Regions from separate parts of the Hominiventricola filiformis genome, predicted to be linked through region 3. Evidence: riboswitches for the same ligand, from Rfam matches in the RefSeq annotation. Region 3 holds a riboswitch; each other region holds the start of a gene.
What was found. A riboswitch is a leader RNA that binds a small molecule or an ion and turns the genes downstream of it on or off. The one in region 3 is predicted to bind cobalamin.
Positions count from the first base shown of each region.

Region 1: linked by a shared signal. The riboswitch ahead of LKD36_RS16955 (dockerin type I domain-containing protein) and the one ahead of cobM (precorrin-4 C(11)-methyltransferase) in region 3 are both predicted to bind cobalamin.
Region 2: linked by a shared signal. The riboswitch ahead of LKD36_RS05425 (ABC transporter substrate-binding protein) and the one ahead of cobM (precorrin-4 C(11)-methyltransferase) in region 3 are both predicted to bind cobalamin.

Region 1 is NZ_JAJEPS010000034.1:4,739-12,444, forward strand. Features, by position in the region: gene LKD36_RS16945 (dockerin type I repeat-containing protein) at 1-226, opposite strand, end outside; gene LKD36_RS16950 (cohesin domain-containing protein) at 257-2,311, opposite strand; gene LKD36_RS16955 (dockerin type I domain-containing protein) at 2,330-5,464, opposite strand; cobalamin riboswitch at 5,616-5,820, opposite strand; gene LKD36_RS16960 (leucine-rich repeat domain-containing protein) at 5,823-6,668, opposite strand; tRNA gene LKD36_RS16965 (tRNA-Pro) at 7,105-7,178, opposite strand; partial or broken gene LKD36_RS16970 (hypothetical protein) at 7,332-7,706, opposite strand, start outside.
Region 2 is NZ_JAJEPS010000003.1:237,288-244,993, forward strand. Features, by position in the region: gene nikC (nickel transporter permease) at 1-691, opposite strand, end outside; gene nikB (nickel ABC transporter permease) at 696-1,634, opposite strand; gene LKD36_RS05425 (ABC transporter substrate-binding protein) at 1,725-3,314, opposite strand; cobalamin riboswitch at 3,501-3,685, opposite strand; gene LKD36_RS05430 (LysR family transcriptional regulator) at 3,934-4,848, opposite strand; gene LKD36_RS05435 (class I SAM-dependent methyltransferase) at 4,845-5,636, opposite strand; partial or broken gene LKD36_RS05440 (hypothetical protein) at 5,810-7,706, opposite strand, start outside.
Region 3 is NZ_JAJEPS010000003.1:103,708-111,413, reverse strand. Features, by position in the region: gene LKD36_RS04850 (TRAP transporter small permease) at 1-408, shown strand, start outside; gene LKD36_RS04845 (TRAP transporter large permease) at 411-1,694, shown strand; gene LKD36_RS04840 (flavin reductase family protein) at 1,706-2,170, shown strand; gene LKD36_RS04835 (cupin domain-containing protein) at 2,185-2,511, shown strand; gene ftsH (ATP-dependent zinc metalloprotease FtsH) at 2,687-4,525, shown strand; cobalamin riboswitch at 4,557-4,742, shown strand; gene cobM (precorrin-4 C(11)-methyltransferase) at 4,864-5,619, shown strand; gene hemA (glutamyl-tRNA reductase) at 5,619-6,800, shown strand; gene cobJ (precorrin-3B C(17)-methyltransferase) at 6,804-7,535, shown strand; gene cobA (uroporphyrinogen-III C-methyltransferase) at 7,573-7,706, shown strand, end outside.

The DNA.
Region 1 (7,706 bases), on a different contig from region 3:
TCTTCTTCAGAGAGAAACTATCCATATCAAAATAAACCCGGTAGTCGAAACAGATCACATCATTCACTGCTTCATCCAGTGTCAAGGTCAATGTAATATCACTTCCACTGGTCACCTTCGTCTGATCGGATGACACTTTTACCTCAGCAGCCGACACTGGCAGACCGGAACCGGCCGCCAGTATCAGTGCAAGAAGAGCTGTAAATCCTCTTCTTCCATATTTCATATAGGTATTCTCCTTCTAAAACCAAACCCTTTATTTCAGAATCTCAGATACAACTGCTACTGCATCCTCAACCGTCAGATTCTTACTTCCATTCATATCAGCACGGAGGAATCTCTCTACAGATAAGATATCAAAATCGTCATATACTGGTTTGTACATATCATATACAAGCTGGGCATCGTTGATATCGATCTGGCCTGTCTTGTTGACATCTCCAGAATAATCAATTTCTATCTTGGTTCCTTCCACACTTCCAAGATGTTTTACTGCTTCTTCTTTCATTTCCTGCTCAGCCTTATCAGAAATTACAAGACAGCAGTATCCGTCATACTTTTCAGACCAGTACATTGCGGAACCGTCATAAGTAAGTACTTTTCCTTCTGTCAGAGAACTGTCATTTGCAACAACCAGATACATTACCTTGCCATTCAGTTTCACATACTGATATACTTCTGCGGTTTTGTTCGGGTTTTTAGCCACATTTACCATAATGTTTGCACCGTCAATATCAGCTGCTGCAATGGTATAGGTACCGTCTCCATTATCGTTTACATTAACCGTATTCTCGCCTTTTACTGCGGTTACTGCATATACAAAATCTGCCGCTTTTGTAATCGTGAAAGTAAAGTCCTGATGAAGCGGAGCATTCTGGCTGGTTCCTCCAACTACATCTCCGGCACCCTCACCTTCAAAAGTAATTGTTCCTGCTGTCTGCTCTTTGGCCACATTAATCTCTACCGGACCTGTAATCTTATCCCCTGCAATCTTGTACTGATTTGCAGTTCCTTCCTGAAGTTCTGAAGTAATCTCTGTGCCACCAGCTGTAATCTTTACCGTATAAGCATAGTTGCTATCCTGCGTTAAAGTATAAGTATAATCCGTTCCATAGGTTGCTTTTGCCGGTGCCGTTACATCTGCAGCGCCATTTCCGGTAACTGTTACATCATACTGTTTAGCTGTTTTGGTTGCAGTTACGGTAATGTTTCCATTGATCTGCTCTTTACTGATGGTGTAACTTCCGTCCCCATTGTCTGTCACTGTAAGCTGAGTATCACCGATCTTCGCAATTACATCATAATCATAATGTGTATTTTTTGCAGTAAAGGTATAATCTGCATCCGGAGTTGCTGTACCTGCACCATCAAAATCATTCGAAAGAGTTACTGTATATCCACCAACAGTAACGGTAACTTTATCTGTAACCTTTGTTGCTTCCGGCGCATCATCACTGATTGCATGATCCGCTTTATCTACTTTTGCAGAAGTAAATGCCACTTCTGCTGTGCCCACCTGCTGTGCCTTGAAGTTCAGAGTAAATGCGTTGCCGAGCTGTTTTTCTTCACCATAACCAGTAACCCTTACAATTCCATTGGACGCATCATTCGTAATGGTATATCCTTCACCAAGAGAAGTTGTATCCAGTGCCAGTTTCTCTTTATCATACTTAAGCGTTACATCCACCGCATTGTAAGTTGTTGCATTATCAGAGGCAATCTTTACAGTTACCGGGGCCGTTTCACCCATCTGAACTGTCTGAGTGCCCTCAAGATCCACTTTATAAGATGCTGTAGCCGGTGCAGGAGTTACCGTAACACTGACCGGATCTCCCGCAGTTACTTTATCTGCATCTACTTCTACCCATGTAGTATCCATAACAGATTCTCTTTTTACTTTAAAAGATACATCATCACTGGATGAAATATCATCTTTAGCAGTAAAAGTCAGGTTATAGATAGTTCCAGCTTTGATCGTAACTCCCTCAGAAGAAGTATCTACAAAGCTGACCACATAATACGCGCCATCTGCACCTGTCATAGGAGAAGAAATCTTCATACCATTACAAGAATTTCCATTTTCAGATCCTGTCATAGTAAATTTATCCGAATTATAGTAAAGCCAATATTCAAATGAGGTACAATTTGCAATATCTTCATCCAAAGTCAAAGTTACGGTAACGCTTTCTCCTGCTGCCACACTTGTCTTATCTACTGATGGTTTCACCGAACCGGCAAATGCTTCCAGAGTAAAGCCAAACATCATGCAGAAGCATAAGATGAATGAAATTGCTTTCTTTATCTGTCTCATACAAAATTCTCCTTTTTATTATTTTGCTGCTGGAAATGTTTCTATTTTTCCATTGACACGCGCATAAATAAGTGCTGCATCTCCGCTGTTAATTTTTCCATCTCCATTTACATCAGCTGCTTTCAACTGACCTTCTTTGAATTTTATTTTTCCATTGACATATGCATAAGTCAGTGCTGCATCTCCGCTATTAATTTTTCCATCACCATTCACATCACCATAAACAACCGTAGACTTTCCAAATGTGGTGGTCAGCGTCTTCAGTCCGTAATTTGCATTGTCAAATCCATATGTATAGGTAACAAGATAAGTACCATCGTCCTGTTTAGTTACTTTTACATCATCACTGATGTCTCTCTGCTCGCCGTTTTTCAGATTGGAGACAACCTTCAGTCCTTCTGCGGTAATAGTTCCATTTTTTTCTGTAATGGAAGTCGGCTCTTCTGTTACCTCAATAGATTCTACCTTCGATGTAATTGCCATCATATAGCAGCTGTCATTTTTGTAATAAAGAGTTCCATATTCATCTGCAATGGTAGAGCAGATACAATATTGTGCCAGAGGACTTACCGGAGTAAACACTTCACTGTAACCAGAATCGGTCGTCGTCAACGGTTCTGTCTGACCTTTTTTATCCTTCAGTACAGAAACACCACCCGGCGTATAATTATACGGGAGGTAGATATATACATATCCATCCTCATCTACATATCCCGTCGTTACCATAGCAGAAGTCTGCGGATAACCAAGGATTGCATATGCATATGCCTGGGTCATGGAACCATCCTCATTCAGATCATATACACCAATGGCATGACCGGAATTTGCTCCAAACTGACTTGTTCCTGCAATTCCAATGTAAATTCTTCCATTGTATACAGACGGCGTACAGGTGGACATTGCATATTCATTTCCTTTTGCTCCTACAATCACTACAGACTGTTTATCTGTGATTTTTCCAGTCTCCCAGTCAATCTGTGCATTGCAGAGAACACCGCCCTTGCTGGTAAAGAACACTCTGTCAGATTCCGGATCATGAGAAATATTAGAACGGATATCTCCGCGGATACCATCCCAGGAATCCACTAATTCTCCGGTTTCCCGGTCAAATACCAACAGACTTGCACCTTCCGTGCTATATCCACTGGCTCCGTCATCGGTTCCTACCACTGCAAATTTGTCTGTTACATAAGCACCAGCCCAGTAAAATCCTCCTGCCCGCTTATATGTCCAGGAAGCGACCTTTGCTTCCGTAGCTTTGGAAGAATCCTCGTCAGTTACACTGATACATGCGAAATTGGCATCTTTCTCCTCACTGTTCCAGAAACCTGCGTAAATATAACCATCTTTATAGGTAATTGGACAGTTCGGCTGACCTTTCAGATCGTTCTGATAAACCCAGAGGGAGGTCAAATCCTTTGCATTGAATGCCTGAATTCTTCCATTACTCAGACCAACAAAAATCATACCGTCACCATACGTTGCCGGAACAATGGAGAAGCTGGAGGAACCTACCATAGTACCTTCCGCTACAACTGCTCCTGTGTTTCTGTCCAGTTTGCGGATTGTAGAACCTGTGTAAGTTACCAGATCTCCATCCACCATAATCGGAGATCCCGGTGCTGCTGCCCATCCTGTTCCGTATTTTACTGCCCAGAGCAGTTCTGCATCATCTGGATTATACGGCGTTTTTGATGTCGTAATACCTAACTCATCATCACCGTTTCGGAAATTTCCCCACTGTGCATAGATGGTCTTGTCGATATCATTATTGTCTGTTGCCCTCTCCAGCGTGATCTCCGCTGTACCTGCTTTTGCTACAAAATTATTTTTCTGGCCAATATAGCCATTTTTTGTTACAACATAGCTGTAGGTGTCTCCAATCTGAAGAGTCCAGGTTTTATCATGATCTGGCCAGACTCTGTCACCATTCTTATCTTTTACTACAACCAGAGCGTCTTCCGGATCTGTTTCAAAAGAGACATTGCCTGTTCCTGCATCTTCTTCTCTGGTAATAGTCACCTTATATGTATTTGTGATACCTTCTTTATTTACAACAGTAATGGTAACAGCATTTTCACCAATACTCAGAGGTATTTCATTCTGATCTGCGTTTCCATTATAAAGAATCTGATAGGTCTGATCTGTAATATCCGTATGTTGTGCCGCAGTGAAAACAGCTGTATCCGCTTTTGTGGTGGCGGTCATGTTCTGCCATGTCTTAATATAAGAGGTATTCGCATTCCACTTAAACCCATTATCAATTTCTATCGCTTCACCGGATTTATTGGCAATGGAAAGTGTCTGCAGACAAGGTTTTCTCAGAACATGGATGGTTACCGTCTGTGATTCTCCCTCATCCGCTGAAGATGCAGTAACTGTAACATCCTGTCCTGTCGTCGTTGCAGATTTTGTTATGCAGTTAAGCTGTTTCGCTGTTCCCGGCGTCAGTGTCGGGGTCTGTTCTTTTCCAGTAATCATCTGCGTCCATTTTGCAGTAACTACCGTGTCATCAGGCGCCTCATCAGAAAGTGCAGTAACTAAAAATGGAGATGCAGTCTGAATATCATATGTGTACAGATTGTATTCATTTTCATCACACTTTTCCAACTCCATTTCATCTGCCAGCGTTCCATTCGAATACAATGTTTCATATATCGCTACACTGTCTAAATACTGTGTATTTCTTGCCTGCACTGCAATCGGTGCCGCCTGATCATCAAATGCAGCTTGATCATCAACCGTTTCTGTTATCTGTTCTTCCTGACCAGACTCCGCCGTCTGTTCCTCCTGTTTTACTTCTTCCTGACCAGGCTCCGTCGTCTGTTCTTCCTGTTTTTCTTTTCCCTGACCAGGCTCCGTCGTCTGCTCTTTCTGTTCCTCTTCTCCCTGAGCAGGCTCCGTCGTCTGCTCTTCCTGTTTCTCTTCTTCCTGACCAGGCTCCGTCACCTGTTCTTGTTCACCAGCTGTTTCATCGCCAGCTTCCTTTGTTTCATCAGTCACTTCCGCCTGTTCCTGACTCTCATCCTGAACAGCCGTCAACTCTGATGCTGCCGCTGCTTCTGCCGCATTTGCTTCCACAGGCAGACTGCCTGTTACCATAGCGCAGGTTAATATCAGCGCTAACACAGAAGCACATGTCTTTCTTTTCATCTTTTTCCCTCCTTATGATGATTTATTTTAAAAACGGGCAATTTCTCTTCCGCTGAAGTTACACATCCGTCGTGCAAACTTACAAAAAAAGCTGCAGAACTTAAAAGTTCTGCAGCCGTTTTTCTGCCAGTTTCAAAATATGTAATTAATTCTATCGAAAGTTTCTTCAGCAGGTCTTCTGATTTACATCTCAAGCGCTGGCTATTCTGCCTTCCCAGTCCCCCAGTGGCCGACTTGCGTCCTTGAATATCAACATCGATGCTTACAGCGGCGGTGCCATCCGGGAATCTCACCCGGTTCTCTCTTAGCTTTTTGTTCTTCTCAGTTCAAAAAGCACTGAAGTCTTACTTTCTACGATTTATAAATACTCACACAGAAAATCATTCTCCTGGCAATACTTATCAATTTTGCTGCCTTTTCTGCAACGTATGGTACAACTTCTGTTTACAATCCAGTCTCCTACAACCTCTGGATCACCTGGAATTTCCAGAACTTTTAATCGGTTACATCCGTGGAATACCCATTTGCCAATTATTTTTACAGATTCCGGAATTCGCACATATTCTAACTGCGTACACTTAAAAAATGCGCTGTCACTAATCTTTACCAATCCATTCGGAAGATGCAGTTCCGTTAATCCATTTTGATAAAATGCTTCTTCTTCGATTTCTTTCAATGTGGCAGGAAATTGAATGCCATCCAGCTCTTTGCATTTATAAAAAGCTCTAGGTCCAACTTTTTCCAGCTTTTCAGGAAGTACAATGAGCTGAAGTCGATTGCATTCACGGAATACTTCTGGAGAAATCACGGTACTGAGATTTTCTGTTTCATATCGTATCTCTCGAACAGCTTTATTTTCCATAAATGCATTTTTCTCTATATAACGGAGACTCTTTGGAATATCCAACGTTTTCAAACTGGTACATCCCTGAAATGCACTTCTCTGTACGGTTCGCACCCCATCAAGGGTAAGGAACCGCAGATTGCTGCAGCCCTGAAATGCTTCTTCCCCAATTTCTTTTACACTATTCCCGATCTGCAACCGTTTCATCTTAATATTATTCTTCATTGCACCGCTTCCAATTCTGCGGTACGGCTCCGCAATTCTTATCTCACGGTCAACCATTGACTTGCCCAAGCGCCTGTCAAACACATCATAATTGCGGTCTGATACCCAGACTCCGGTATGATAAATATTTCCCATAATTCCCCTTACTGATATTCTGTCTCGTTAAGATTAGCTATCCCTAATAATAAAAAAACACGTTTGCCCATGATACGCAAACGTGTTTATGCTCTGTCAAAAAATATCCAGTTATCGTATGAAAATCAAACCGTGATCAGTAGACTTCCTGGGTCACATTTCAAAATTCTGTTCTGGATTTTACCATTTTACAGATCTCTTCATGTTCACAGCGGCGTTGCCCCTTCGGATTTGCACCAAATTGTCTTTTCAGTTCTGTTGCTGTATATACAGTACCAGACACTCTGTATCACTTATGAGTATAGCTCATAAATCGTTACAAAGCAATGCTTATTTGTCACCTTTTTAACGTAATTTATAAAAAAAAAGCCGGAACCATAACTGATTCCGGTTCTGTTCAGTTATCCAGCAGATAACTGACGCCCCTGCCAAGGAGTCGATGCGACAGGATTTGAACCTGCGACCTCTGCGTCCCGAACGCAGCGCTCTACCAAGCTGAGCCACGCATCGTTATTGTGTTTTGCCCCATCACCAGAGCACTTGTTTAGTATACATCGGTTTTTCAGATTTGTAAAGAGTTTTTTTCAATTTTTTTATTTTTCTTTTTTTAGCTCAGAAAGCAGGAAAATCTAAGGTCTTCCTGCTTTCTGATTATAACATATTTTACTTTATAAAGCTATTCACTACTGCGGTTGCATCTTCAACTGTTAATTTTCCATCTCCAGTTACATCTGCGTCCAGGAACTTATGCATGGATACCGTATCAAAATCCTCGTATTTTGCATTATACATATCGTATGTAAGCTGTGCATCGTTGATGTCTACTTTGCTACTAAGGTTCACATCGAAGTCATATGCCAGTTCTGTCTTCTCTGCGTCTGCCTCTGCAATCTTTCCTGCAGCCTCTGTCTTCATCTGCTCTTCTGTATTTTCAGAAACAACGAGGAAGCTGTATGCATGGTATTTCTCTGACCAGAACATTGCGCTGCCGTCATAAGCCAGTACCTTTCCTTCGGATACAGTACCTGCCGCTTTCAC
Region 2 (7,706 bases), 130 kb from region 3:
TATAGCCCCATTCCGGTGTCGGCGGCTTTGCACCAAATCCCAGGAAGGACAGGGCTGCGATCTCCAGCATCATACCGCCTACATCCGTAGCTGCTGTGATAATCAGCGTCGGCAGTGCATTGGGCAGCATATAACGAAGCAGCATATAGGGTGTTTTAGAACCAGTTACAATGGCTGCGGATACATAGTCACGGTCACGGATTTTCATAACCAGGCTTCGTGCCAGACGGGCATATTTGGTCCAGTTGACAGCTACGATTGCGATGATGGCATTACGGATACTTGCACCCATGATACCTGCCACAGCCAGTGCCAGAACCAGGCCTGGGAAAGCCAGCATCATATCTGCAATACGCATGAGAACCGCATCAACGGCTCCGCCGAAATAACCGGCAATGACACCTACTACACTTCCCACCAGAAAAATAAGAACAACCACACCAAAGGTAGAAGTGAGGGATGCACGGGCTCCGTAAATCACACGGGCATAAATATCACGTCCCATTTTATCAGTACCGAAAATATGAGCTTTGCTCGGTGCCTCCAGGGCCTCTGTCAGGGAACCTTTCAGCGGGTCAACACCTCCGGTAAGTACCGGTGCAAAAACTGCTGCCAGAATAATCAAAATGGCAAGAATTCCAAAAAAGGTAAACTGCTTATGTTCTTTCACAAATTTTAACGTCTTCTTCATCTTCTTACCTCTTCAAGCGCATCCGGGGATCAATATAGACATAGGATGCATCCACAATCAGGTTAATGACCATATAAATCAGCGCCATCCAGAGTACATACCCCTGAATCAGGTTGTAGTCGCTGGAAGTAATCGCAGTAACGGCCAGGTTACCAAGTCCAGGATAAGAGAAGATCACCTCTACAACACTGGTACCACCAAGAAGGCTTCCGACGGAAAGTCCCAGCATGGTAATCAGCGGAAGCAATGCATTCGGAAATACATTTTTCCAAATAATCGTGGAACGTTTCACACCTCTGGCTTCTGCTCCGATCACATAATCCTGACTTAATTCCTCCAGAACTGCAGTCCGGACCTGTCTGGTATATTTAGATGCCATTGCAATGGCCAGCGTCAGTGCCGGCAGAAACAGACTCTTGAAGTCACCGCCGGAAGCGATAACCGGGAAAACCTGAATCTGTACACACAGCAGCATCATCAGGAGAAGTCCTACCCAGAAGTTCGGCATCGCACATCCAATGAAGGTTACCGCACGGCAGATATAGTCGATGATACCGTCTTTATGTAATGCGGAAGCAACACCCAGCGGCACTGCTATGATCAACATCAGAATCAGTGACATGAGGGTCAGCTTCAGGGTCGGCAATACACGGGCTGCCAGAAGCTCCACTACCGGTTTGTTGAGGCTGTAGGATTTTCCAAAATCACCATGCAGGCAGTTAAACAGCCAGCGGAAATACTGGGTGAAAAACGGGTCGTTCAGTCCCATCTCATCCCTGGTCTGCTGTACCAGTTCTTCCGTCGGCATCACGCCGGTAGCGGAGAACATGTTGCGGACCGGATCTCCAGGAGACAGGTAGGTCAGTAAAAACGTTACGAAACTGATACCAATCAATACAATTGCAATCTGTAAGATTCGGCGAAGAATCTGTTTCTTATTCAAGACAATGGCTCCTTTCTAAAAGTGAACAAAACAGGAACCCCCACCCTGGCCGCCGCAAGGGGCACGGATGGGGGTAATGAATACTTAATCTTACTCAGCCGGGGTAATCTCGGTGGTCAGCCAGTAGTAGTCTGCCGTATGGATATGCGCATTTCCTACATTCTTAGAGTAAATCATAGAAGAGTTGTAGTATCCGTCGATCAGAACAGCGGCATCATCTACCAGAATCTGCTGCATCTGGAAGATCAGATCTGCACGTTTCTCTTCATCCATCTCGCTCTTCAGCTGCTCGAACAGTGCATCATATTCCGGATTGGAATATCCGCAGTAAGTAGTATCGGTTGCCCAGTTTGCCATGTAAGCATAGGGATCTCCGGTACCTACGGTGATCCAGTTATTGTTATTGAAGTCATAATCTCCAGCAGCAAGTTTGCTCCACTGGTCATCAGAGCTGCCGTAGTCTGCGGTGCATCCGATACCGATCTCTGCCAGATACTGAATATGTGCGTTGGAGAAATCGTTCAGCAGACGGTTCTCATAGGAAACGTAGTGCAGATTGATATTCTGTCCATCCAGCTCACGGATTCCATCGCCGTCAGTATCTACGATTCCTGCATCATCAAGGAGCTTCTTAGCGCCTTCCGGATCATAGGTATAGGGGTTGGTCAGTTTGTCATAACCATAGCTTAAAGTAGACGGCAGTACGGAGAATCCCGGAGTATACAGACCTCCGATAGTCTTGGAGTTGCAGATGGTATCATAGTCAATGCCCATCAGGATTGCCTGACGCAGAGTCTTGTTGCCAAGAATGCCATCAAAGTTCATCCAGCTGAAACCACAGCGAACACCAGAAGCAATATCTACCGTGAAATCAGGATTATCTTTGAAATCCTGGATATCAGATACATTGGTAATATTCTCTACCAGATCAACCTGTCCACTCTGCAGCGCCATGGTCTTAGCAGAAGCATCCCCCATGTACATCAGTTTTACTTCGTCATAGGGAACTTCCTCACGGTAGTTCGGATTCGCTGCCAGATCATAACCTACACCTACACCATTGAAAGTCTCAACCATGTACGGACCGGTTCCGATCGTGCCATTGTCAAAGTTCTCGGTATCTGCCACATCAACAATTGCCATAGTCGGATGTGCCAGCTGTCCCGGAAGGTTGGCATAAGGCTGAGTCGTCTGGATGGTCAGGGTATTTGCTGCATCATCTGCAGTAATGGTTGCCTCGAACTCCAGATATTTCTGCGGTTTTGCAGATCCACTCGGTCCCATCTCTTTCAGATATTCAAAGCACTCTTTTACTTTAGTCGGAGTCAGATCACAGCCGTCAGAGAATTTGATGCCGTCTTTCAGGGTGATGACCCACTCGGTATGCTCATCATTTACAGTGTAGCTGTCTGCGAGCCACGGCTCTACTTCCATGCTGTCGTTGAACTTGAACAGTCCCTCGGTGATACCGTAACGCATGGCATTCCATCCACCGTTCTCATCGGTAACGGTATTGACAATACCATCGGTATACATCTGGCATCCGAAAGTAAGTACTTTCTTATCTCCATCATTCGCAGCAGAAGTGCTTCCGCTGTTATCGGATGCTCCACCGCCGCAGCCAGTCAGCAGCAAAGCTGCTGCCAGAGTTAAACTGATACATTTCTTCGTGTTTTTCATATTCTCTATCCTTTCTCATTTCATTCATTTGCCAGCGCTGTCTGCACTATCAATTCGTCTCCCACTTAAAAATTACGCATAAAAAAAGCCGGATCTACATCCGACTTTCCTCTCACCTTTTTACACACTATCCCCTTAAAACATAGATTTTTCTAGGTAAGAATTATCTCGTCTTCCGCAAGAACTCTTTCTGACAAAAAACAAGCAGGTCTCCTGACTTTAGCATCCACACCCAAAGCACCTTCCCAGGAATCATCTCCCCAGTGGCATCTGCTCCAGGCTTAACTATTACAGTGACGGGATCGTTCCGGACTTTCACCGGATTCCCTTTTCATCGAATCTATCTTCGAACTTATTTTTTGCGGCTTAATTGCCGACCATATGAACATGTAGATTTATACTTACACTTTCTTCACATTTTGTCAACGAAGTTTGTATTCTTTTTCGTTATATCTTATCAAGGTCATTCTGCAATTCCGCTTCGATTTCATCTGATTTCCGCTCTTTTTCCTCTTCTTTTTTCCTTTCAAAAAACTTAAAAATAAAAAATATCTCCATTTCTTCGCAAGAACATGGAGATATTCCATTTTAGAATATATTTTATCTTATCTGTTATATATTATTCTTGTAATCTGCTTCGTACAAACTCCAGATAATGTTCTGCCCATCCATCCAGCGTCTCTCCCTGACGGCTGACGCAGCCAAACAGAATCGGTTCTTCTTCTCCGTAAAGTGAGTATCCGGGATATCCCCGTGATTCTTTTTCGCGGCTCAAATAACCACCGCTCACATTGCCAAGGTCTGTCTTTCCAAGCAGTTCATTCATAACATAGTCACTGTTAGTAATAACTGAGATCTTCATACGGTCTGTCGGTGAGATCCGGTCTGTCTCCTCCGTCATCCTGCGCCCCAGTGTATACTCATCTTCATAACACTGCACCAGGCGTACCTCATCCAGTGCAATTTCCCCAATACCGGATTTTCCAGCCAACGGATGATCTTTTCCAAAATAAAGATATGCTTTCGTCCGTTTCAGTTCCTGAAAAATGAGTCCGGCACATTCCAGTCGGTACTGAAAGGATGGCATCTGCTCATCTAATACATAGACAAATCCAATATCGTCTTTCCCTGCCTGGCACCGTTCCAGTATTTCTTCCGTTCCCGCCGTCATTACATGATAGCAGACATCCTCCTGCCGGTGCTCCTGATAAAAAGCAGCAAAACAGGAAGCCATCCAGGAACTGGGATTCCAGGATGCCAGCAGTTCTTCCCCCTTGTCCATTCGGGAAAATGATTTTAACTGTTCTATATTTTCTACGGCCCTGCTTGCATATTCATAGACACGCTGTCCTCTGGCCGTAAGCGTAATCCCTCTGCTCTGACGGACAAATACCGAAAATCCCAGCTCATCTTCCAGCATGCGGATCACTTTGCTCACATTGGGCTGCGTCGTATACAGTGCTTCTGCTGCCTTACTGAATGATCGAAGCTGGGCACAGACCACCAGGTACTGCAGCTGCTTGGTTTCTATCATGAAGTATATCCTTCCTTATTAGGACAGACAGCTTTTGTTCCGCCCATTTTTACAGCACTGACGAGGAACATCGGTGTAGACCCATAGTTTGCTTTTTCCGTTGAGTCCCAGACTCTCTCCCAGACCTTTTCATCCGCTTCCACTTCATTTCCAAGGCGGTCTCGTAACACCTGTACATCCCACGCCGGACGCATAATTCTACTCATGGGAATCTGTCTTGCAATATCCTCCATGGCGTCAATATCCGTGCAGGTATAATGGTCATCCAGATGAAGATTCTCTACCCGTTTCCGGTCCTCTTCGTATTCTTTTCTCTTCTCCTCATCGAAGAGATGATGATACCAGTTGGCATCAAAATTCAGAAGGCGGCCGCCTTTTTTCAGCACGCGCATCCATTCTGCATAAGCTTTTCCCGGCTCTTCCAGATTCCAGGTCAGATTTCTGGAAATGACTACGTCAAAGTATCCATCCGGAAAATCCAGTTTCTGTGCATCCATTCTCTGAAAATGGATACTGGAGGCAAGTGCCCCCGCATTTTTCTTTGCCTCCTCCAGCATAGCTTCTGTATAATCTACTGCCGTCACATCATATCCTGCTTTGGTGAGCAGAATGGCAAAAAATCCAGGACCAGTTCCAACATCCAGAATCTTCAGCGCCCCTTCCGGCAGATGACGACGGATCTCGTCAAGCCATACCCGGTCCTGCCCGGTTGCCAGCTCATGCTGGTTCACCTGGGAATAGCCTTCCGCTCTTCCTGTCCAGTACTGTTCAATCTGTGATAATATCATCCCCATATCCTCCTGTGGGTCTCTTCAAAATACAGCCGGATTTTCATCTGCTTTCCGACCACTCATGATATCAGATTAGCACATGGTTAAATTCTTCACAAGCCGGGTGGGGGGTTATTTTTTGAAACAAAAACAGCAGCAGAGGCTTCTCTGCTGCTGCAATTATTTACTGCTTATTCTTCTGGTTTTACCGTCTCATCATCTGTTTCTTTGGTCACTGCCGCCTCCGCTGCTGCTTTTGCTGCATTTCTTCGTTTTTGTCTTCTGATATGAAGTCCTACGACAACCAGAATTGCCAGTGCAAGCACTGCTGCTGAGATCAGGGTCTCCACCCAGATATCCATGCGGTTCAGTACTACGATATATCCGGCAGAACTGATCTGCGTATCGGATGAGAGATAACTTCCAATGGTGTCTGCTTTCTGTGCTTCTCCCACGGTCTGATATTCTGCATCCATGGTCATCAGACTGTCTGCCAGACGGGTATCGTTCAGTACCCGCACAATTGCGTTTGTCCTAAGCGGCTGTGCCTGGGATACTTCATAATAGTATACCTTCTTCAGATAATATTTATAGAACGGACTGTCATTATCCATATTGGCTTTTACCTGTGCCAGTTCTTCATCCGTTGCTTCTCTCACGGAAATCTTCGTATCCGGATAGAATTCACCGCCCATAAGTACCGGAGACTTCTCTTCTTCTGCATCAGCTGTCAATGCCGGCATATAGGCACGATATACCGCATGAACCGTTACATTTCTGTGAATGGGACTCACATCTTTTTCTTCCCAGTACACATATCCGTCTTTCGATTTCGGGAGGTCAGGATAGTTTTCCTCCGGAAGTTCATCTCCATAAGCAAATGTATTCTGCCAGACTACCTGCTCTCCGTTCATGAAACGAACGGTAAACTGAGTGAAATTAAGAGGCATATTTCCAAGCTGAATCAGAGAATCATAGTCCATGCTCTCTGCCTCACTGCTTCTGGTCACGCCATCCACAGCACCATAACCGTTATCTACAAAATAATTATCCTTTACAACTCCGTCCGCTTTTCCTACGACTGCACCGCTGGATTTTACATAGCTGTCCATGTCAAGATAAGAGCATACATAGTTGCCGCTGACATCTTCGCCTCTTCCGGCCACACCGCCTACATAACCATCTCCGCTGACTCCACTTAATACATAACTGTCACGAATGGTATTGTCGCATCTTCCGGCAATTCCTCCGGCATATTTTCCACCATCAGTCAGAATATCCCCGTAGTTTTCCGCTGCCACGATAATTCCATAGTCTGCTTTTCCCACAATACCGCCGGCATAATCACCTTTTACCGTAATGTCCGCTGTATTGGAGCTGGAAAAAATGGCTGCCAGCACATGACGGGTAATACTGTCACTGTCATCCTCGTCATCATCCTCGTCATCGTTCTTATCCTGGAAGAACCAGGCAGATGCTTTCTGCGGATTTGTCTTCACAATGGCTCCCGCAATACCGCCTCCCTGGGTATCTGCATACACCTCTCCAGAGTTAGTACTGGAAATGATCTTTCCATCCCCTGATGTGGCATCCGTCAGTTCAGATACATCGACATAAATAGATTTATCATCAATCCGGTTCTTCAGTTCATCCAGTGCATCAGAAACGGTTCCTCGAATCACATCAAACTGATCTTTCACCCGGTCAAGGGAATCTCTGACTCCATCGAAATCGGTATGAAGGGTATCGGATGTATTGTCCAGTGTATCAGAAATAGTATTTCCCTTCTGGCGCAGATCATCCTTCATGGTATCCATTTCATCATCAAAGTCATCCAGAATGTCATCCAGTTCATCTGTCATCTTATCCATGCTTCCGGTGATGGATTTAATATCTGACATCAGCTGATTGGTCTGCCCCGGCATTTCGCCCAACAGACCTGCAATGGTGCTCATCTGGGTACGTACATCCTTGCTGAGTGCCTGCAGCTGCTGTAATGCTGCTGTCAGTTCTGACGGAACCTGCACATCCGGAATATTCACATCCGGCAGCTGGGTTCCATCCGGCAGAGTAGTGGAAGTGACTACC
Region 3 (7,706 bases):
TTTGGACATGGAGCGATTGACCTTTTGGTAAAATTGCTTCCGAAAAAGGTACAGGCAATATTAAGTGTGTTTGTAACATCTCTGTTGGTCTTCATTTGTGGGCTGACATTTATCCTGGGGACAGGATACTGTATTCAGGCATGGACCAGAAGAAGTCAAACCCTTCATTTTCCTTATTCTATTACCGCATTTGCACTGGTGCTTGGCTTTTTCTTTATGACAATCCATTCACTGTTCTTTTTAAAGAATGTTATTAAGAAAAAAGACTATTATCATGAAATCCCTATTTATGAGGGAATCTATGTTGTTGATTCTGTGGAAGATCAGACAGAAGCAGCCCTTGCACATGAAGCAGAAAAGAGACTGATGCAAAATACAGTTTCTGATTCTGAGAAAGGCGGTGAATGATTATGCCGAACTTATGGCCGATTCTGATTGCATTTGTACTTTTCTTTGTAGGCGTTCCAGTAGCGTTCTCCATGATTATTGCCAGTTTGATTTACTTTACATTCTGGTGTGACGGAGTAACCCTTTTTAATATGATTTCCGCATTGTTTGAGCAGTCCAGCAGTTTTACCATGATGGCAGTTCCGTTCTTTATTCTGGCAGGTTCAGTTATGGGATATGGAGGTGTATCAGAGAGTCTGATGGATTTTTGCGGAATGCTGACCAGTAAATTTACCGGAGGTCTGGGAGCAACCAACTGTCTGTTATCTACCTTCATGGGTGGTCTTTCCGGTTCTTCCTGTGCAGATGCAGCATTTGAAGCCCGGATGCTTTGCCCGGAGATGGTAAAGAGAGGATATCCGCTTGGATATTCCGCAGCTCTGACGGCAACAACCAGTTGTATTACCCCGATTATTCCGCCTGGAATTGCTTTGATTATTTACGCAACAGCAGCAAGCTGTTCTATTGGTGATATGTTCCTGGCAGGTTATATCCCTGGAATTATCATGTGTGTAGCCCTTCTGGCAGTCAATTACTTTATTGCCAAGACCAGAGGATATCAGCCGGCGGTGAAAGAAAAAGTAACGGCAAAACAGTTTATGAAACAGCTTGGCTCATCTATCTGGGCGCTGCTGATGCCGATCGGTATTGTCATGGGAATGAGAGTTGGTATCTTTACTCCAACAGAATGCGCAGCGATCTGTGTACTGTATTCTCTGTTCTGTGGTGTGTTTATATATCGGCGTCTGAAACTGGAACACATTAAGAAGATTGTGGTGGAGTCCGTACACAGTACTGCAAGTGTTTTGTTGATTCTCTCTGCAGCAAGTATGTTTTCCAGATATATGCTCTGGGAAAACATTCCTCAGATTGGAACGAATCTGCTGATTAAGATCGCACCGAATGGAACTGTATTTATTTTGATTGTGCTGGTATTTATGCTGATTATGGGAATGTTTCTTGACACTGCAGCAGCATTGGTCATTCTTCCTCCGCTTCTGATCCCGGTGGCAAAAACCCTTGGAGTAGATGTGATTCATCTTGGACTGGTTATGGTTTTGATGGATACCCTTGGTGGAGTTACTCCGCCGTTCGGTGTTATGATGTTCTCTGTTATGGGTGTCACTAAAGTAAAGATGAGTGAATACATGAAAGATGGTTGGCCGTTGATTCTGACATTACTGATTGTATGTGCTTTTGTAGCGGTTTGCCCAGTAGATATGATTTTATTGAATTTATTTAGATAAGAGGAACTGATATGAATTCAACAGATGTATCCAAAGCCATGAACACCCTGACTCACGGAGTCTATGTCCTGGGGGTTCATGCCAATGATAAAGACAACCTGATGACTGCTGCCTGGCTTTGCCAGGTAGCTTCCTCCCCCGCGATGCTGGTGGTAGCGGTAAGTACCGGACACCTGACAGCGGATATGATGAAAGAAGCAGGGTATTTTACCGTCAGTGTATTAAGAGATACGCAAAAAGATACTGCAATTGCCTGTGGCCTGGTTTCCGGACGCAAGGAGGATAAAACCAAACTGGTAGAAACGGAATATACAGAAGACGGAATTCCTATGATTAAAGATGCAGCCACACAGCTGGTGTGCAAGGTTGTGGATCAGAAAGTGGTGACTAATCATACCTTGTTTATTGCAGAGGCAGTTAGCGCAACACAGAATGCAGATGAAGTGCTTCTATATCATCAAAAAGACTTTTTTTAAGGAGAATTTCTATAATGAAAGTAATACATTCGACTGACGCGGAATTTTTTATGGACGGTTCGGAAGTGTGCCGTCAGTATATTGCCACTGAAAAAATTACTTTTGGAAGTTCCACACTTCTTCCAGGTCAGACTGGTGGAACTGATCCGGGCCATTCAGAAGCTCATGAGATCTTCTTTTGCAGCAGAGGCCATGTAGCAGTATACAATCGTGATAGTGGGAAATACTATGAGCTGAATGAAGGAGACATCCTTCTGATTGAAGAAGGAGAACCTCATCAGATTTCGAATATCGGAACCGAGACCGCAGTCATTACCTGGAGCTGCGCGCCGTACGCATAAAATTGCTTAAAAGTTGAAAAATTGATAGAAGTGGTTGTAAGTGAAAAAATCCGTTCTGAGCAGACATATGCCGGAGCGGATTTTTTCATTAAATTATCACCTACAGTTTATATTTAATTCACGTTTCGGTGCTATGGTACACTGCAATTAACGATAAAAGGAGGAGTAAACGCATATGCAGCAGGTTAAAAAACCAAAGAAGCCATTGATATTTTATTATGTTCTTGTGCTTCTGGTAATGTTTGTATTAAATACGTTTGTAGTTCCTGGTTTCTTAAAGCATCAGATCAAGGAAGTCGATTATGGTACGTTCCTGACCATGCTGGATGACAAGGAAGTAGCAATGGCCCAGGTAGAGGATGATGTGATCTATTTCACGGATAATAATAAAGACAATCCTACTTATTATTCAACAGTGCCCTTCCCGAATGATACGAGTCTGGTAGACCGTCTGATGGCATCCGGATGTGATTTCGGCGCAGTGCAGGAGCAGAATTCATCATTGTTTGATCAGATTATTCTGGTAGTGATCCAGATTGCTATTTTTGTCGCAATTGGACAGATTTTGTCCAGAATGCTGATGAAAAAAATGGGCGGAGGCGGACTTGGCAATGCCATGCAGTTTGGAAAGAGCAATGCCAAGATCTATGTAGCCAGTGAGACGGGAATCAAATTTCATGATGTGGCTGGAGAGGACGAAGCAAAAGAGCAGCTTCAGGAAATTGTTGATTTTCTCCACAATCCGGCAAAATATCAGGCGATTGGTGCAACGATGCCCAAAGGTGCCCTGTTAGTCGGCCCTCCAGGAACTGGTAAAACTTTGCTGGCAAAGGCGGTAGCCGGTGAGGCAGAAGTACCCTTCTTTTCCATCTCCGGTTCGGAATTTGTAGAGATGTTCGTTGGTATGGGTGCGGCCAAAGTAAGAGACCTGTTTAAGCAGGCAAATGAAAAAGCACCGTGTATCGTGTTCATTGATGAGATTGATACCATCGGTAAGAAGAGAGATGGCTCCGGCATGGGTGGAAATGATGAGCGTGAGCAGACGCTGAACCAGCTGCTCACCGAGATGGATGGTTTTGACGGTTCCAAGGGTGTTGTGATCCTGGCAGCAACCAACCGTCCGGAAACGCTGGATCCGGCACTCTTACGTCCGGGACGTTTTGACAGAAGAATTCCGGTAGAACTTCCGGATCTCATCGGCCGTGAGGCAATCCTGAAAGTCCATGCCAAGAAAGTAAAACTGGGAGATGATGTGGATTTTCATGCGATGGCCAGAGCAGCAGCCGGAGCTTCCGGTGCAGAGCTTGCCAATATGATTAATGAGGCTGCTCTTCGTGCAGTCAGAAGTGGGCGGACCTATGTAAACCAGTCAGATCTGGAAGAGAGTATTGAAGTGGTTATCGCCGGATATCAGAAGAAAAATGCCGTACTTTCTGACAAGGAAAAACTGATTGTGGCATACCATGAGACTGGGCACGCACTGGTAGCGGCGCTTCAGAGTCATTCTGCTCCGGTTACCAAGATTACGATCATTCCGAGAACTTCCGGTGCCCTTGGTTATACGATGCAGGTGGAGGAACATGATCAGTATCTTTTGAGCAAAGAAGAACTGGAGAACAAGATTGCAACTTACGCAGGCGGACGTGCGGCAGAGGCTCTGATCTTTGGTTCCATTACTACGGGTGCTTCCAATGATATCGAGCAGATGACGAAACTTGCAAGAGGTATGATTACCCGTTATGGTATGAGTGATGAGTTTGGCATGATGGCACTGGAAACGGTAAATAACCAGTACATGGGCGGAGATACTTCTCTGGCATGTGCAGCGGAGACGGCAGCCGTTGTGGATGAGAAGGTAAAAGCCCTTCTTAAGAAGGAGTATGACAAAGCTATGACCCTGTTGACGGAGAATAAACAGCAGCTTCATGCCCTTGCAAAATATCTGTATGAGAAAGAGACCATCACCGGAGATGAATTTATGCAGGTTTTGAAAGAAAATTCTGGTGCAAATTGACGAACTATAAGAAATATGATATGCTTTCCTATATGCAAAACCATCAGAAAGTGCTTAGTGAAGCCTAACAGGGAATCGGGTGAGAAGCCTGAACGGTCCGGCCACTGTAAGCGGGAATGAGGAGACTGCAGTAACCATTGCCCTATAAGGGTGAGAAGGGAAAGTTCTTCTTTAAAAGACCGTGAGTCAGGAGACCTGCTATCTGATCTGGGAGAGCTTCCGAAGAAAGCAGATCCTGAAAATTTCTGACAAAGAAATACATTCAGATCAAAAGAAAAATGAGGGAGTCTTCGCGGCTGTGTTGCGGGGACTCCTTTTATTACGTGGAGGGAAAACACATGGTATCATTTATCGGAGCGGGTCCTGGCGACCCGGAACTTCTGACTATTAAGGGAAAGAAGATTATTGACAGCGCAGATGTCATCATTTATGCAGGTTCTCTGGTCAATCCACAGGTATTGGCAGATGCAAAAGAGGGAGCTGTTATTTACAACAGTGCCCTGATGAACCTTGATGAAGTCATTGATGTGATGAAAGATGCAGAAGACAAGGGTCTGAAGGTTGCCCGGGTTCATACGGGAGATCCGGCTATTTATGGTGCTCACAGAGAGCAGATGGACAGACTGGATGAACTGGGCATTGACTATGAGGTGATTCCAGGTGTCAGTTCTTTCCTTGCAACTGCAGCAGTGTTAAAGAAGGAATATACCCTTCCGGGCGTGAGCCAGACGGTGATTCTGACCCGTATGGAAGGACGTACCCCAATGCCGCCGAAGGAAAAGCTGGTAGATCTGGCAAAGCACAATGCCACCATGATCATTTTCTTAAGCGTTGGCATGCTGGACGAGATGTCTGCGATTTTGAGACAGGAATATCGTCCGGAAACTCCGGTAGCTGTTGTCTATAAAGCAACCTGGGAAGATCAGAAGATTGTCCGCGGTGATCTGACCAATATTGCAGAGCGTGTGAAGGAGGCTGGCATTACCAAGACGGCTCTGACCGTAGTCGGAGATTTCCTTGGAAATGACTATGACCTGTCCAAATTGTATGACAAGACCTTTACCACAGAATTCCGAAAGGGAGTGACGGAGTAATGGGAATCTCACTGATCGGAATCAGTCATCATAATACGCCGCTGGCTGTCCGGGAACTGTTTGCGTTTCCGGCAGAGAAGCAGCAGGAACTGATGAAGGAGATGATCGCGAGAGGCATCGCGGAAGAGTGCGTGATTATCAGTACCTGTAATCGAACAGAGGTTTATATTTATACTGCCTGTCCGGGCGGCAATTTTACAGAATTGCAGGATCTGGTGCTGGAATTTGCCGGTGCACAGGATGTGGAAAATATCGGTGACTATATCCGCTTTTATAATGGAAGCAAGGCTGTGCGTCATCTGTTCCACGTGGCAGCAGGTCTTGAGTCCATGGTTATGGGCGAGGATCAGATCCTCGGCCAGGTGAAACGTGCCCATGATCAGGCAAGAGAGACAGGCACCTGCGGCGTCTATCTGAATACGCTGTTCCGCTATGCGGTAACGGCAGCCAAGAAGGTAAAGACAGAAACGGATCTTTCCAGAACCAGTGTGTCCACTGCTACCATGGCCATCAAGGCAGCAGAACAGGGGCTGGGAACCCTTCATGGCAAAAAAGTTATGATCATCGGTGCATCCGGCAAGATCGGAAGCACGGTGTTAAAGAACCTCCAGTGCATTGATGGTGCGGAGGTTTATATTACGTCCAGAAATATGGGACAGGCAGGAGAAGACCATCATCACAAGATTACATACCGCGTTATGGAATATGAAAAACGGTACGAGCTGGTCAATGAGATGGATGCAATTATCAGTGCCACCAGCAGCCCTCATTATACGCTGACTTACAGTAAGATGGCGGAGAAGCTTGTGACAGAGAAACCCCGTGTACTGGTGGATTTGGCAGTGCCGATTGACATTGAGGCAAAGGTGGAGAAACTGCCGGGAATCATGCGTTATGATATTGATGATTTCCAGGAACTTGCCCGGACAAATAACGAAAAAAAACAGCATGAAGTTGTGGCTGCAGACCAGATTCTTGACGAAGTACAGATGGATTTTGAACGCTGGATGGTATTCCAGCTGGCATTGCCGGATATGGCTTCTTTTAAGGAATGGATGGAACAGGAAGCGGAAAAAAAGGGACTTGATAAAGCCATTGATAAGATGTTTTACCGTCTGCGGGATCATTCCACTCCGGCAGAGCTTCACGCACTTTTTGGACATTTAAAGGAGATTGAATAATTTATGGGAAAATTATACGTAGTCGGATTCGGCCCCGGCGGCTATGAGCATATGACAGAGAAAGCCATTGAAGTGATTAAAAATGCGGATGTGGTTACCGGTTATACCACTTATGTAAATATTTTAAAGGAATTCTTTCCGGATAAAAATTACCTTGCAACGCCGATGATGCAGGAAGTAAAGCGCTGTCAGATGGCGGTAGAGGAAGCAATGAAGGACCAGACCGTTGCTATGGTATCCAGCGGCGACAGCGGTATCTACGGTATGGCAGGCATCATCTATCAGGTAGCGGAAGAGATGAATGCCAATATTGAGATCGAGACGGTTCCGGGTGTAACGGCAGCCAGCGCGGCCGCTTCTGTACTGGGCGCTCCGCTGATGCACGATTTTGCAGTCATCAGTTTAAGCGACCTGATGACGCCTTTTGATCTGATTATGAAGCGCGTGGACTGTGCAGGGCAGGGAGACATGATCGTCTGCCTTTACAACCCGAAGAGCAAAAAACGTGTAGACTATGTAGAGAAAGCAGCAGATATTCTGATGAAATACCGGAAACCGGAGACTCCGGTCGGTATTGTGAGAAATGCAGGACGAAAAGATGAGGCTTCCTGTATCACGACCCTGGGAGAACTGAAAAATGCAGATATTGACATGTTCAGTGTGGTGATTGTGGGGAATTCCCAGACATATACAAAGAATGGAAGAATGATTACTCCGAGAGGTTATCGCGTATAGGAAAGCGGACCTTTCATGTATGGAGATGGAGGATAACATGCAGGATCTGATAAGGATCGGAACCAGAAAGAGCCGTCTGGCACTGGTTCAGACAAATATCGTAAGACAGAAGATAGAAGAGGCATTTCCGGGCATTCGGGTGGAGATCTGCGAGATGTCCACAAAGGGTGA